3 regions of the Neptunomonas japonica JAMM 1380 genome follow, and region 2 is predicted to be linked to each of the others. Evidence: predicted binding sites of a transcription regulator. Region 2 holds the regulator's gene; each other region holds the start of a gene.
What was found. The regulator sigma-54, encoded in region 2, starts transcription at its own class of promoters, with help from an activator protein. The targets are predictions, from matches to a motif close to TGGCACNNNNNTTGCTNT.
Positions count from the first base shown of each region.

Region 1: the regulator sigma-54 is predicted to act here: its motif matches at 3,113-3,130, upstream of glnL (nitrogen regulation protein NR(II)).
Region 3: the regulator sigma-54 is predicted to act here: its motif matches at 2,989-3,006, upstream of NEJAP_RS03385 (phenol hydroxylase subunit).

Region 1 covers NZ_AP014546.1:3,658,718-3,664,019, reverse strand. The annotation lists gene typA (translational GTPase TypA) at 1-1,121, opposite strand, end outside; gene glnA (glutamate--ammonia ligase) at 1,493-2,899, shown strand; gene glnL (nitrogen regulation protein NR(II)) at 3,162-4,244, shown strand; gene glnG (nitrogen regulation protein NR(I)) at 4,228-5,302, shown strand, end outside.
Region 2 covers NZ_AP014546.1:3,062,916-3,068,217, reverse strand. The annotation lists gene mgtE (magnesium transporter) at 1-180, opposite strand, end outside; gene NEJAP_RS14365 (HPr family phosphocarrier protein) at 282-551, opposite strand; gene rapZ (RNase adapter RapZ) at 588-1,445, opposite strand; gene ptsN (PTS IIA-like nitrogen regulatory protein PtsN) at 1,456-1,914, opposite strand; gene hpf (ribosome hibernation promoting factor) at 1,927-2,223, opposite strand; gene NEJAP_RS14345 (RNA polymerase factor sigma-54) at 2,267-3,766, opposite strand; gene lptB (LPS export ABC transporter ATP-binding protein) at 3,834-4,562, opposite strand; gene lptA (lipopolysaccharide transport periplasmic protein LptA) at 4,568-5,074, opposite strand; gene lptC (LPS export ABC transporter periplasmic protein LptC) at 5,064-5,302, opposite strand, start outside.
Region 3 covers NZ_AP014546.1:743,684-748,985, forward strand. The annotation lists gene NEJAP_RS03375 (response regulator) at 1-890, shown strand, start outside; gene NEJAP_RS03380 (sigma-54-dependent Fis family transcriptional regulator) at 934-2,655, opposite strand; gene NEJAP_RS03385 (phenol hydroxylase subunit) at 3,048-3,353, shown strand; gene NEJAP_RS03390 (aromatic/alkene monooxygenase hydroxylase subunit beta) at 3,381-4,364, shown strand; gene NEJAP_RS03395 (MmoB/DmpM family protein) at 4,376-4,642, shown strand; gene NEJAP_RS03400 (aromatic/alkene/methane monooxygenase hydroxylase/oxygenase subunit alpha) at 4,664-5,302, shown strand, end outside.

The sequences.
Region 1 (5,302 bases), 600 kb from region 2:
CGCATGGTTTCAATCAATACAGAAAGGTGAAGCTCACCACGGCCAGATACACGGAATTTCTCAGGTGAGTCGCCTTCTACAACGCGTAGAGCAACGTTGTGAATTAACTCACGATCTAGACGCTCTTTGATGTTACGGCTGGTAACGAACTTGCCGTCTTTACCCGCAAAAGGAGAGTCGTTAACCTGGAATGTCATAGAAACCGTTGGCTCATCCACTGATAATGGAGGCAATGCTTCTACATTCTCAGGGTCGCACAAGGTATCAGAAATATTTAGTACATCCATACCTGTGACGCAAATGATATCGCCTGCGCGAGCTGTGTCCACGTCTATGCGTTCGAGGCCAAGATAGCCCATAATCTTTTGTACACGACCGCTACGTACTTTGCCGTCGGCACCAATGATTTTCACTTGTTGGTTTAGCTTAACCGAACCGCGTTTAACACGGCCAACACCAATAACACCCACATAGCTGTTGTAATCCAAAGCAGAAATCTGCATTTGGAATGGTCCATCAACGTCAACCTCAGGTGGTTTAACATGCTCAATGATTGCTTCAAAAAGCGGGGTCATGTCTTCAGCAAGGTTATCATGCTCAAGTCCTGCAATACCGTTTAGAGCTGATGCGTAAATGATTGGGAAATCAAGTTGCTCATCAGTAGCGCCTAACGAGTCAAACAAATCAAAGACTTTATCAACGGCACGGTCAGGATCAGCACCAGGACGGTCAACCTTGTTCACAACTACGATTGGACGCAAGCCCTGATCGAATGCTTTCTGTGTAACAAAGCGTGTTTGTGGCATAGGGCCATCAACAGCATCGACTAGCAGGCATACACAATCAACCATTGATAGTACGCGCTCAACTTCACCACCAAAATCCGCATGGCCCGGAGTGTCAACGATGTTGATATGGTAACCGTTCCACTCAATGGCTGTATTTTTTGCCAGAATGGTAATACCGCGCTCTTTCTCCTGGTCATTGGAGTCCATAATGCGCTCGGTGCCCTCATCTCGGCGGCCCAGGGTGCCAGATTGCGATAATAGTTTGTCAACCAGTGTGGTTTTACCATGGTCAACGTGCGCAATGATGGCGATATTTCTCAGCTTCTCGATCACGTGGAAGTACCTGTAGAGATTTTCATAAAGGCCGCATTATACACGCAATAGCAACGTTGATCCTGATTAATAGTTATGTTTGTACGTCTTTTTTCCACAAGAAGTTTGTTTTAGGTTGGAGTATGATATTAGCGGCTATATAAAGCGGTATATGTAACACGGTTTATGCACTGTTATGGTGCGATGTTTTGTTTTTCGGGTTATTTTGGTGCGTTTTATTGGGTTTGAAGGTGGCTGGTGTAATAAAATCAAGCACATATGTGCTGGCACACTAGTTGCTTATTGAAATATTAAGCCGGCTTAGGCCGATATGTTTTTCAGGACCGTGTTTTTTAGCGTGTCTGACAAAATTTTGATGTGGAGAGAGCCAAATGTCAGAGAAGACTCTGAAGTTAATCGAAGAAAATGATGTTAAGTGGGTTGATATGCGATTCACTGACACTAAAGGTAAAGAGCAGCACGTTACTATTCCTGTTCACCAGATGGGTGATGACTTCTTTGAAGAAGGGAAAATGTTTGACGGTTCTTCTATCGAAGGTTGGAAGGGTATTAATGAATCTGACATGATTCTTCAGCCAGATGATAGTGCATCTATCTTGGACCCGTTTTCTGAAGAGTCTACTGTTATTGTCCGTTGTGATATCGTTGAGCCGGTAACGGGTCAGGGTTATGAGCGTGATCCTCGTTCTGTTGCTCGCCGTGCTGAAGAGTATCTAAAGTCTACCGGTATCGCTGATACAGCAATGTTTGGCCCTGAGCCTGAGTTCTTCGTATTTGATGAAGTTCATTTCCATAATGAAATGAGTGGTTGTGGTTACACTATTACTTCTGAAGAAGCTGCATGGTCTACGAACAACAAGTATGAAGGTGGTAATACAGGTCACCGTCCACGTGTTAAGGGTGGTTACTTCCCTGTTCCTCCTGTTGATTCTCTACATGACCTACGTGCAAACATGTGTAATGCAATGACGGCTATGGGATTGGATGTTGAAGTTCATCACCATGAAGTAGCGACGGCTGGTCAGTGTGAAATTGGTGTTGGTGCTAACACGCTAGTAAATAAAGCAGATGAAGTCCAGGTTTTAAAATACTGCGTACATAATGTTGCTCATGCGTATGGTAAAACGGCGACTTTCATGCCTAAGCCAATTGTTGGTGATAACGGTTCTGGTATGCATGTTCATCAGTCTTTGTCTAAAGATGGTGTAAACATCTTTGCTGGTGACGCTTATGCAGGTATGAGTGAGACCGCTTTGTTCTACATCGGTGGTATCATTAAGCACGCTAAAGCGCTTTGTGCACTGACTAATCCAGGTACGAACTCTTATAAGCGCTTGGTTCCTCATTTTGAAGCGCCTGTAATGCTGGCTTATTCGGCTCGTAACCGTTCGGCTTCTATCCGTATTCCTTATGTGACTACTGCTAAAGCACGTCGTATCGAAACTCGTTTTCCTGATCCAATTGCTAACCCATACTTGTGCTTCGCAGCACTGATGATGGCTGGTCTTGACGGTATTCAGAACAAGATTCATCCTGGCGATGCTGCAGATAAAGATCTGTATGACCTTCCTCCAGAAGAAGCAGCAGAGATTCCACAAGTTTGTGGTTCTTTAGCTGAAGCATTGGCTGAGCTAGATGCTGACCGTGAATTCCTGACACGCGGCAACGTATTTACTGATGATATGCTTGATGCATACATTGAAGTGAAGCAGGCAGAAGTAGATAAAGTAAACCAGACAACTCACCCTGTAGAGTATGACTTGTACTACTCTTGCTAATTGAGATTGTTTAAAGAAACCTCCTTCGGGAGGTTTTTTTTTGCCTGGTATTTACTGTAATGAGTAAGAATAACGCACTAATAAAGTAGTGGTGCACTATATTGGTGCGTTTGGAAGTGGTGCTATAGTGGTATACGCATAACTAGTCTTTGCTTGTATCTCTTTAGGCGTGTTGTTAGCGCTTTCTGGTTATAAAAGAATATTTTTATAAGTTGGCGCTTATTTTGCATTGTGCTTAACAACGTATTAGGTGGTCGCGCGGATGTTTCGAAAACAAACACATAAGCAAACTTTAGAAAACCTATCTACCAGTGTGATTCTGTTGGATGAGAAGCTGTGTATCGATTATATGAACCCTGCTGCAGAAATGCTGCTGGAAGCGACAGCCAAGCGTTTGAGAAATTACGGTGTTGAGCAGTGGCTTACTAATGATTCTGATGAGCTGGCAGTACTAAAGAAATCAATCCACTCTGGCCACCCATACACGCGTCGTGAAGCAAAACTTCTTACGATGAGTGGTCATGAGCTCACAGTTGATTACAGTGTTAATCCTTTACCATTGCAGCATAGTCCTATGTTGCTAATTGAGATCCAAGCAAGAGATCGTCTGCTGCGAATCGAGCGCGAAGAGGAGTTGTTATCACACCATGCCGCTACTCGGAATTTAGTGAGAGGAATGGCGCATGAGATAAAGAACCCTCTAGGGGGTATTCGAGGGGCGGCACAGTTGCTCGAAAGAGAATTAGAAGATGAAGCGTTACATGAATATACGCATATCATTATCGAAGAGGTTGACCGGTTAAGGAATCTGGTTGATCGATTATTGGGCTCACATCAGCTTCCCAAGCAAGAGCAAGTAAATATCCATGCAGTGCTCGAGAGAGTCTGTGCATTAGTGAATGCAGAATGCGCTGGTAAGCTGGCCCTGAGAAGGGATTATGACCCGAGTATTCCTGAATTTACGGGGGATTCAGAGAGAATTATTCAAGCGGTATTGAATGTTGTAAGAAATGCGATGCAGGCATTACAAGAAAATGAGGTTGAAGCACCAGAGATTTTTCTTCGAACTCGAGCAAAGCGTCAGGTGACGTTGGGTTCTGAGCGGCATAGATTAGTGTGCTGCCTTGATATTATTGATAATGGTCCAGGGATACCCACAGACATACTTAATACAGTTTTCTATCCGATGATCAGCGGTCGAGCAGATGGCTCGGGGTTGGGGTTGTCTATAGCGCAATCCATCATTAATCAACATCATGGGCTAATTGAGTGTAGCAGTGAGCCCGGGTGTACACGTTTTTCACTCAATATTCCCTTGGAGTTAAGTAATGAAAATGCCCGGTAAAGTATGGATAGTAGATGATGACCGTTCCATCCGCTGGGTGCTCGAAAGAGCATTAAGTCAGGTTGGTATTGAGACACAAGTATTTGAAAAAGCGGATGACGTATTGAAGCAGCTTGAAAAGAGCACTCCTGATGCTGTCATTAGTGATATTCGTATGCCAGGTATCGATGGTTTACAGCTACTTGAGCGCATACAAAAAATACATCCGCAGATGCCTATCATCATTATGACCGCACACTCTGATTTGGATAGCGCTGTCGCCTCTTATCAAGGTGGTGCGTTTGAGTACTTGCCTAAGCCCTTTGACGTTGATGATGCGGTTGCTTTAGTAACAAGAGCTGTTGAGCATGCGTTTGAGCAAAGACAAGAAAGTGCTGAACCTGTTGCGCTAGACACTGCTGAGATTATTGGCGAGGCACCTGCTATGCAGGAGGTGTTCAGGGCTATTGGACGTTTATCTCAATCGAATATAACGGTCTTGATAAACGGAAAGTCGGGAACAGGCAAAGAGCTGGTCGCTCATGCTTTGCATAAGCATAGCCCGAGATCCTCTTCATCTTTTATAGCGCTTAATATGGCAGCGATCCCAAAAGATTTGATAGAGTCGGAGCTTTTTGGTCATGAAAAAGGCGCTTTTACAGGAGCGGCGGCGGCTCGTCATGGACGGTTTGAACAAGCTGATGGTGGCACATTATTTCTAGATGAAATTGGAGACATGCCGGCCGAGACTCAGACCCGTTTGCTGCGAGTGCTGGCTGATGGTGAGTTTTATCGAGTAGGTGGGCATACCGCTGTTAAAGTTGATGTGCGTATTATTGCTGCAACCCATCAGGACCTTGAGGGCTTGGTCCAAGAAGGGCGGTTTCGTGAAGATTTATTTCATCGTCTAAATGTCATTCGTATTCATATTCCGCAACTGTTTGAGCGCAAAGAAGATATACCGCGCTTGGCTAGACACTTTCTGGTGCGTTCAGCAGAAGAGCTCAACGTTGAGGCAAAGGTTTTAAAGCCTGAAACCGAGGCGTTTATGTGTGATTTGGCGTGGCCTGGTAATGTTC
Region 2 (5,302 bases):
ATCGGTATGAATTAGATTCCATAAAATTTCGCGCTCTTTCGGCGGGGACTGCTCTAGTAGGTGTGCGACTTCGGCAGGGCGAAGCGAATTGTTTAGAGTAAAACGCACCTGTTGAAAGGCGCCACTGTCCAGGGCCCGGTTGAGTTTGTCCAGTGCTGTAGTTTCGTCATTAGTAGTCATAATACCCTTAACTGCGAAAACGCACGGTACAATATTTTATGTTGCTGTAGTATAGCGGATAGATGAGTTGTATTCAGTAGTTGCTATGCGTGAATCAGAGGTTATTCATCTTCATCAAAGCGATTGTTAATGAGAGCTTCAATGGCAGAAATCGCATCATCTTGGTCGCTACCCGTGGCAATGACAGTGAGTTCTGTTCCCTTACTAGCAGCCAGCATCATGACTGACATAATGCTCTTGCCATCAACCTCGCGGCCTTCTTTAACTAAACGTACGTCAGAAGAAAACCTAGAAGTCGTATTAATGAGCTTGGCGGCAGCACGCGCATGTAAACCGAGCTTGTTAATGATGGTGATTTTTAGTTCAAGCATAGCGCTTTATTTCCTCTGTGTAATGGTGTCGAGCGCTCAGCGCAGCTCTCGATGCCTGATGTTCACACTATCCATATAAGATTTAAAGTGGCTAGCTAGTTGTTCAGTGACATAAACTGAGCGATGTTGGCCGCCGGTGCAGCCGATCCCTACGGTGACATAGCTACGATTGTTTTGCATGAAGTGCGGTAGCCATTTATCTAAGTATTCTTGAAGATCCTTTATCATTGCGTTTACGTCACTTTCTTGGCTAAGAAAATCGATTACCGGCTGGTCGAGCCCTGTGTGTTTTCTAAGTTCAGCTACCCAATATGGGTTGGGTAAAATACGCATATCAAAAACAATATCGACATCCATAGGGACGCCATGTTTAAAACCAAATGATTCAAACTGTAAAGAAAGTGACTGCTCTTTACGTTCAGAAATTCTGAGTTTTATGATGTCACGTAGTTCGTAAATAGATAGTAGTGTTGTGTCTATTCGCAGATCAGCAAGATCAGCAATCGGTTCTAATAATGTGCGTTCATAGTCAATAGAGTCAGGAAGGTTACTGACTAACTCTGCCATCGGGTGGCGTCGTCTTGTTGAGCTGTATCTTTTTAATAGTGTGTCGTGAGAGGCATCAACATAAAGTAGTTCAACTGTGATTTTAGGGTGCTTTTTAAAATCTCGCCAGATGCTCGGCAATTTCTCGAGATTGCTTGATAGGTTGCGAGCATCTATGCACACGGCAATACGGTTGAGCTGTGCGTCATCCTCTAACATATGATCAATTAAGTTTGGCAGTAATTTGGCCGGAAGGTTATCAATACAATAGAAGCCAACATCTTCGAGGGCTTGTAGAGCTGTACTTTTTCCTGAGCCTGATCGCCCACTAATGATCACTAATTTCATAGATCCATCTCTAAATGCGAAACAGTTGAGTAGCAACGTCTAAAAGTTGCTCATTTGAATGTGTATTTCTTAATGTGTCCCGGAACTCCTCCTGACTGAATACTTCGGCCAGCTTTCCGAGCGTGCTTAAGTGGTCGTCACATGCTTCTTCGGGAACTAATAGAAAAAATAATAAATCGACAGGACGATTATCGATCGCATCAAAATCAATGGGCTTGGATAAGTATATAAGTGCGCCAGTGGCCGTTTGGACGTTGGCAAGGCGACAGTGTGGAATGGCCACACCTTCACCTATGCCCGTACTGCCCAAGCGTTCTCTGCCGATGAGGCCGCTAAATACTGCTTCTGCTGAGAGATCACTGTTTGATTCAGCAATGATTTTACTGACAAGCTCAATGATACGTTTTTTGCTTCCTCCTTCAATATTTTGAAGAACTCGCTCTGGTGATAATAGTGACAGAATGGGCATGTGATTTCAGTTTTAAAAGTTACTTATGGCTTTTAGTTTTTCTTTATGTTTGATGACCTGACGATCTAGTTTATCGATCAATCCATCAATAGCAGCATACATATCATCTTGTTCGCTTGTGGCAAAAATTTCACCGCCGGCGATGTGCATATCCGCTTCAGCTTTTTGACGTTGTTTGTCTATGCTTAGTGTAACTTGTACATTAGTAATGTTATCGAAATGTCGTTCAAGCTTCTCAAATTTAGTATGTACATACTCAGAAAGCGGTTCAGTAAGCTCTACATGATGACCTGTAATATTGATTTGCATAGGTATCTCCTTTTAAAACGACGCATGTCGTTATAACTTAATATTAAACCAGACACTTCCTTTCATTAGAAGGAGCAATGCCCATTGCTTCTCGGTATTTTGCAACAGTCCTTCTTGCAACTTTAATTCCTTCTTGGTCTAACAGTTGGGCAATTTTGTTATCACTCAACGGCTTTGCAGTATTTTCAGCAGAAATCATTTTTTTAATGACGGCGCGAATAGCTGTAGAGGACGCAGCGCCACCGTCATTGGTGCTTACATGACTAGAAAAAAAATATTTTAACTCAAAAATTCCGCGCGGAGTGTGCATATATTTTTGTGTGGTAACACGAGAAATAGTCGATTCATGCATTTCTACTGCTTCTGCAATGTCATGTAACACCATTGGCTTCATGGCTTCATCACCATGCTCCAAGAACGCTGATTGGCGCTCAATAATCTGACTAGATACTTTTAGTAGAGTCTCATTACGGCTTTGTAGGCTTTTTATAAACCAGCGAGCTTCTTGTAAGTGGTTTTTAAGATAGGTGTTATCAGCGCTGCTGTCAGCTCGACGAATGAGGTCGGCATAACTCGTGTTAATTTTTAGGTTGGGAGATGCGTCTTGATTTAGTCGTACCGTCCAAACCCCTTGGAATTTCTCTACATATACATCGGGGGTAACGTATTCAGCTTTTGAGCTAGAAATATGAGAACCGGGATAGGGGTTTAGTGATTGTATTAAGAGAATAATAGCTTGTAGTTGAGGCTCTTTTAATCGCAGTTTTCGTAGTAGCTGCTTATAATCCCGTGTTCCTAACAAGTGTATGTATTGTTTGCATAATGTAAGCGCTTGTTGAAGCAGCGGCGTGTCTGGTGGTAATTGGCGCAACTGAATGCTTAAGCACTCACCCAAATCACGAGAGGCAACGCCTGGAGGGTCAAACTGTTGAATCCTGTGTAATACTGCGTCTACTTCATCGAGTTCAGACTCGGCAAATAATGTAGGTTCGCTCTCTTTAAAGTGTTCAAGAATTTCTTCTGTAGAGGAGCGCAAATACCCTTCGTTATCGATGCCGTCAATAATTGCTTCAGCAATTAAGCGGTCTGCCGGGCTCATTGGCGTTAAATTTAACTGCCAGTTAAGGTGGTCTTGCAGTGTTTCTTCTGCCGTGTCGTTAGATTCAAAAAAAGAATCATCATCTCGCTGGCTACTGCTTGTTCCTGTTTGATACGTGTCTTCCCAAGAGGAGTCTGTGCTGAGTTCAGAGGGAATGTTGTCGCTCCACTGATCTTCAGCTGAGTTCTCTATGCTCTCGTTGCTTGATGTGCTGGATTGGGCGAGGTTGTTATCTTCACTTGGAGTGGTTATTTCTTGCTGTACTTCGGGTTGATGCGTTTCATCGAAATCATCACTCGTTTCGAGCATCGGGTTACTGTCCAGTGCCTCCTGTATTTCATGTTGGAGGTCGAGTGTCGACAGCTGCAACAAACGAATAGCTTGTTGTAGTTGAGGGGTCATTGTCAGGTGCTGACCCATTTTGAGTTGCAATGATTGCTTCATATAACTACAAGGTTACTCCAATAGGGCAGTTCATATAACTTAGAATGTGAAATTTACAATGTGATGTTCAAAGTGTAAATGTATGTCCTAAGTAGGCTGCTTTTACTTGTTCATTTGAAAGTATCTCTTCTGGTGTTCCTTGAGCAAGAATAACGCCTTCACTAACAATATAGGCTTTTTCACAAATATCGAGTGTTTCTCTCACATTATGGTCAGTAATTAAAATACCAATACCTTTGGATTGTAGGTGTTTTATAGTGTGTTTTATGTCATTTACAGAGATGGGATCAACGCCGGCAAATGGTTCGTCTAATAGAATAAAGGTAGGTTCGGAGGCCAACGCTCGGGCTATTTCTACACGCCGGCGTTCGCCGCCAGATAGGCTCATGCCTAAGCTGTCGCGTAAGTGTGTGATGTGGAATTCGCTTAGGAGGCTTTCTAGCTTCTCGTTACGCTGCGCTGTCGAGAGTTCTTTTCGCATCTCTAGTATGCCGAGCAGGTTATCTTGTACGCTAAGTTTGCGGAAAATGGATGCTTCCTGTGGGAGGTAGCCTATTCCTTTTCGGGCGCGTTCATGCATCGGTAGTTGTGTGACGTCATCGCTATTGATACGTATAGCGCCTTTGTCGGTATTAACTAACCCCACAATCATATAAAAACAGGTGGTTTTTCCCGCACCGTTTGGACCTAGAAGTCCAACGATTTCACCGCTGTTAACTTCCAGGGAGACATCGCGAACTACCTGTCTCTTTTTGTATGATTTTGCTAGATGTAAAGCCTGAAGAAGAGTGTTCATCTGTACTAATTGGCCTTAGGCTGAATAATCATTTTAACGCGTTGTCCCGAGGACCCAGATCCACTATATGCGTTGACGATGGCTTTTTTCATTTGGTAAACGATACGCTCGCCGCTAAATGTGTCTCTATCTTGTTCTACGCGTGCTTGGCCCGTTATAGTGACGGTTTGTTCAGCAATTTTATATTCTAATTTTTCGCCAAATGCGTTAGTAATCGGCTGATCTTTTGAGGGCCTTTGGCGAAAGTTGGCAGGGCTTCCCGTGGCGATGATTAGGTTAATATCATCCTTTTTTCGATATAGGTCGACCTTGGCTGCTCGAATCTCCATGCTGCCTTGGGTCATCAGGACATTGCCTTTGTATGTTGTTGTACCTGTGTTGTCGTCAATGCGAGCACTGTCTGCACTTATATGAATAGGCTGCTTTCGATCAGTCGGGAGCGCAAAGCAAAATGAGCTGAACAATGCACTTATAAGCAGAAAGAGCTGTATTAATGATCTGTTATTTAGCATGGAAAGTGCCTTTTACATCAGAAAGTAGTTCCGATGTATTCATTTTATAGTTAATAATCATGCCCGTAGCTGTTGTGATATTGGATTGCTGGGTGATCTCCACGGGCGCGTTAGTCTTTGCCGTTCCTTGAGCTTGGTAGAGACTCAGGCTTGATGTTCTTAACACACTTGGTATCGGGCTTGTTGGATTATGCGTGACGATAACTTGTTCAACAAGGTCGAAGCGAT
Region 3 (5,302 bases), 1.8 Mb from region 2:
TCGCTAAATTGTATGAGCATGAGGGTGAACTAATTCCCGTGCAAGATACATTAAAAGATGCTACTCAAAAATCCCCACTAAGTCTGTTAAGGCAAATGGAACTTGGCAGGGTTGCAGTTTATACAAAAACATTAGAGTTGGCTGAAGGAGCATACCGGAAGTCTATCTCATTAGGACGAGATAGTTGTTATAGCTCCCCTGAGCCCTTCTTACGTTTAGCTAACATTCGTCGATTAGAAATGGCAGAGCTTCCTGAAAGTGAGCAAGTAGGCCTTCAGGGGCAATTTGATGAATTGCTAAATACTGCAAGTTACCAGTACCCCAAAGATAAAGCCCTTAAGGTTAAGGCTGCGCTCTTACGCAGTCAGTTAAGTAGTGATATGGGCAATGAGGATGATGCAAACCGCTACATGGGTGAGGCATCTAAGCTTGCAGGGCAGCTTGATCAATCGCTAGATTTGCAAAGAGAGTTGTTGGATATAATAGGCGACCGTTTACCTATTCTCGAGGAGCGACCCGCTCCAGAGAAGGATAAGCCTAAGGGGCATACGCATGACCCAGAAATGAGTATTCGAGTGAATCGCTTAGGTGTTAAGCATTACCTTGCAGACAAGGTTCCTCAGGCAATTCGTTACTTTGGTTTAGCCATTGAAAATGATCCCAAAAACTCACGGGCATTGCTTAACTTAGCGCAGTTATTTCTAGAATCTGCAAAACAAGAATCCACCCGTCGAGAAGAGCGCCTTAAAATGGTGACACGGTATCTACGTTTGGCAGAGCGCATGACATTGAATGAATTGGAAACTAAAAAACTCATCTTGCTTAAGGCTTGCAGTAAAGTGTCTTTAGAGAAGCTTCCTGAAGGGAGTTTAGGTGTCTTGCTTAAATAGTAGAAAGGTCACTTTAAAAAATAAAATGACTTTTACTGATAGTTTAACTTTCCAGTTTTTTTAATCGGTAGGCGAGTTGCGGGCGAGTTATTCCTAGTAAACGTGCCGCTTTTGAAATATTTCCTTGGGATTGCTCCATCGCCTCTAATAACAGAGCCGACTCAAACTCATCAAGATTTACACTATTATTTAATAGCTCTTTACAGATGCTCTTGTAAGAGTTGCTTTTGGAGTTATCCGTCTCGCTATTCGTTATTTGAGGTGATGCATCTAGAGCACGTTTACTCATGATATTAAGTGGATGGCTGGGCTCTGATAATGAGGGGAAAAATGAATCTAAGCCAATAGTGTGATTGTTTTCACTGAGGATTACACCGCGTTCTATCATATTTTCCAATTCACGAATATTGCCCGGCCACTTGTATTCCATCAATGCTTGCATAGCCATATCTGAAACACCCAGCGTTCTCTTGTTGTAGAAGTTATGATACTTCTCTAAAAAGTGATTGATCAGTAACGGGATATCTTCACCGCGTTCACGCAGGGGAGGGATGTGTACTGGATAAATATTAAGACGATAGTAAAGGTCTTCACGAAACACACCATCTTGTACTGCTTTTTCTAAATTGATGTTGGCCGCAGCAACTACTCTCACATCAATAAAGCGGGTACGGTTATCACCCACTCTTTCTAGCTCGCTTTCTTGTAGAACTCTAAGCAAAGAGGCTTGCGCGCGAGCTGAAAGATCAACAACTTCATCAAGAAAAAGAGTGCCTCCGTTCGCACGTTCAAAGCGCCCTTCGCGAGATTGTGTAGCACCAGTAAAGGCGCCTTTCTCTACACCAAATAGTTCGGCCTCGATAAGGTCTGGTGAAATACAGGCACAATTAACCGCTATAAAAGGTTTATCGGAGCGATCCGAACTTTGATGGAGTCCGCGGGCAAATATTTCTTTACCTACGCCGGTTTCACCCTGCAGTAATACAGTGACTTTGCTAGTTGATGCTTTGTGAATTAGTTGGCAGGCATTTCGAAAAGTTGATGATTGACCCACTGAGTTGAGTAATGAATCTCCCTCTTTTTCGCTGTTGCCAAAGTTAGCACGAAGCTCACTTAGTTGGCTTTGTAATGAAAATAGTTCTTCGGCGATAGGGTCAGGGAGCAGCATGCTTTCAAGCTCAACAGAGTCTTCCCACTCTTCAACAGGCTTTCCAATGATATGGCAATGATCCGCACCAGCACCTTTGCACATTGACTCCTTAAAGATGATTTGGCGCCCCATATAGTAAGTAGTATATCCACTGGCATATCCGATCAGTGTCCAGCAAATAGGGTCCTCTGAAATACCGCATTCCTGGAGGTGGATTTCTGCTTCATAAGAGTCGAACCAGTCGAATTCTCCGTCAAACGTGCCGCTATCTAGATCGAAATCAAGAGAAGTAGGTTTGACATTCACCATGCCTTTTATGATGTGTAATTGCGGCCCCATGTAGAAAGACTGCTTTTTTGACAAATCCGGTCTTATCTTGCTAACAAGCTCAGCATCTTTCCAACCAGAGTGGTAGCCAAACCGCATTAAAAAACCTCGTGCTCTTTGAACACCTAAGGTCTCAATAAGTTCTTTTCGTAGTAAGCCCATCACGCTTGCGTGAATCAATAACATCCTTTGCTCATTAAACCAGATTTTTCCGTTTTCATGATCAAAGTGAAGTTGTGACAGGAGATCCTCACTGCCGGGAAACTGAAGTTCAGGTTGTTTAGACATTATTATTTTTATACCAACTTAGACTGTATGGAAATTATTATGGAGTATTTTCTTGATGATTGTCGAATGGTTTTTAATCAAGTCATAAGCTCTCGGTCTTGCTAATTCGATTTGACCGCGTGTTTTAATTTTTCTCTTTCTAGGCGTTGTGAGTGATCAAATGATCAAATGAGCAAGGTGGTTTTTTAATCATTTGCTGAGATGAGTAAATATTGATGAACTCATATCTGGCGTTGACTTACTTCAGTTGTTTTTTATTATTTTATTTTATTTTCTTTATTAAACAAATAGTTATATTTATTGGTTCTTTTAAATAAGGTTGTTATTAAATTATGGCACAACGGTTGCTCTAGGTTCTAGTGAGATGATTAATGCCACAGGGGCTATTCGTAATGAGCAAATCAATACTTGTGACTAATAACAAAAAAATTGGCTCTTCGTTTGAACAATTAGAGAAGTATGTACGTGTGCACAGCAACCCTGATGTTCCTTTTGTCGAATTCGACTTTGCTATTGGTGCTCCAGAATTGTTCGTTGAACTTGTATTGCCACGGCTTGCGTTTGAGGCTTTTTGTAAGAGTAATTCAGTCGTTCATATGAGCAATGAGCAGATCGCCATTGTAGATGCCGAAAGTAAAAAGTGGCGTTACGGCGAAGATACGCTCATGGCAAGTAATCATGCTCAATCTCCTTCATAACAGTAACTATCAGCTGGGAAAAGTTCGATGACCATTGAAATCAAAACTTCGATGCTGGAGCCGGTTCGTCATACCTTTGCGCATATAGAGCGCCGTTTCGGTGACAAACCAGCCACTCGCTATCAGGAAGCTACGTATGACGTTCAATCAGAAACTAACTTCCATTATCGTCCTTTGTGGCAACCTGACTTAGAGCTCAACGATCCGCGTCGTACCGATATTCAGATGAATGATTGGTATGCCTTCAAGGATCCACGCCAATTTTACTATGGCTCGTACGTGCAGCAACGCGCAAAAATGCAAGAGGCTGCTGAAAACAATTATGCTTTTTTTGAAAAGCGTAATCTTGCAGACCACCTTAGCGAAGAGTTACGTGCCAGTCTAATTCGTTTTTTAGTGCCGTTTCGCCATGTTGAGCATACCGCCAACTTAAACAATGTTTATGGTGCTGCTTATGGATATGGAACCGCGATTACTCAGGCGCTGATGTTTGATGGTATGGACCGTCTTGGGATGGCTCAGTACCTATCTCGTATAGGTTTGATTCTAGATGGCAATAGTGGTGATTCGCTTGTAGAGGCTAAAACACAATGGATGTCTGCTGATATTTGGCAAGGTGTTCGTGCTATTTGTGAAGAGATGTTGGTGACTAAAGACTGGTTTGAATTACTGATCGCTCAGGACTTTGTCATCGATAATTTGGTTGCCAATCTTGTGTATGAGCAGTGGGATGAAAAACTAGCTGAAAATGGTGGGCAGGATGTAGCGATGTTGACTGAGTTTATGCGGGTTTGGCATAAGGATACCGCTCGCTGGGTTGACGCTGTGATTAAAGTGGCCGCGGTAGAATCCGACGAAAATCAGCTATTAATTTCTGGCTGGGTTACTAAGTGGCGCGGTAAGGCTGCCGAAGCATTTGCACCTCTTTGTAATGAAATGCTGAGTGAAAAAGCATTGACTGATGCGCTTTCGGTTATGGATAAACGATTGGCTAAGGCCGGTATTAAGTAAGGGGTTTCTACATGTCAAAAGTCTATATAGCACTACAAGATAATGATGTATCACGCTACATCGTGGAAGCTATTGAAGAGGATAATCCAGACGTAACGGTTATCCATATGCCGGCCATGATTCGCATTGAAAATGAAGACTCTTTAGTGGTTAAGCGTGAAACGGTGGAAGAAAAACTAGGGCGTGAGTGGGATGTTCAGGAGCTTCATTTGAACCTAATTACGCTGGGTGGAAATGTTGACGAAGAAGATGATCAACTGAGCCTTACCTGGAACTAATAATAAAAAAGGTACTTCGACATGGCTGCTAAAAAGCTCAATTTAAAAGATAAATATCGTTTGCTGACGCGCGATTTGGATTGGGAGTTCTCCTACCAAGATCGTAAAGAAGCGTTTCCTTACGAAGAGTTCGAGGGAATAAAAATTACTGACTGGTCAAAATGGGAAGACCCATTTCGTTTGACTATGGATAGTTATTGGAAATATCAAGCTGAGAAAGAGAAGAAACTGTACGCGATATTGGATGCTTTTTCACAAAATAACGGACAAACCAATATTTCAGATCCGCGATATGTCAATGCACTCAAAATATTCCTGACAGGGGTGTCGCCGCTTGAATATCAAGCATACCAAGGGTTTGCGCAGACAGGGCGTGAATTTGGCGGTGTTGGTGCACGTGTTGCTTGTCAGATGCAATCCATTGATGAGTTACGTCACGTCCAGACTCAGATTCATGCAATGAGTCATTACAATAAGTTTTTTGATGGATTTCAGGAGTTCAGCCATCAGCATGACCGCATTTGGTATCTGTCAGTACCTAAATCGTTCTTTAACGATGCGCGCGCAGCGGGGCCTTTTGAGTTCATGGTTGCCATCGGATTCTCATTTGAATATGTCTTAACTAACCTATTGTTTGTGCCCTTTATGTCAGGTGCTGCT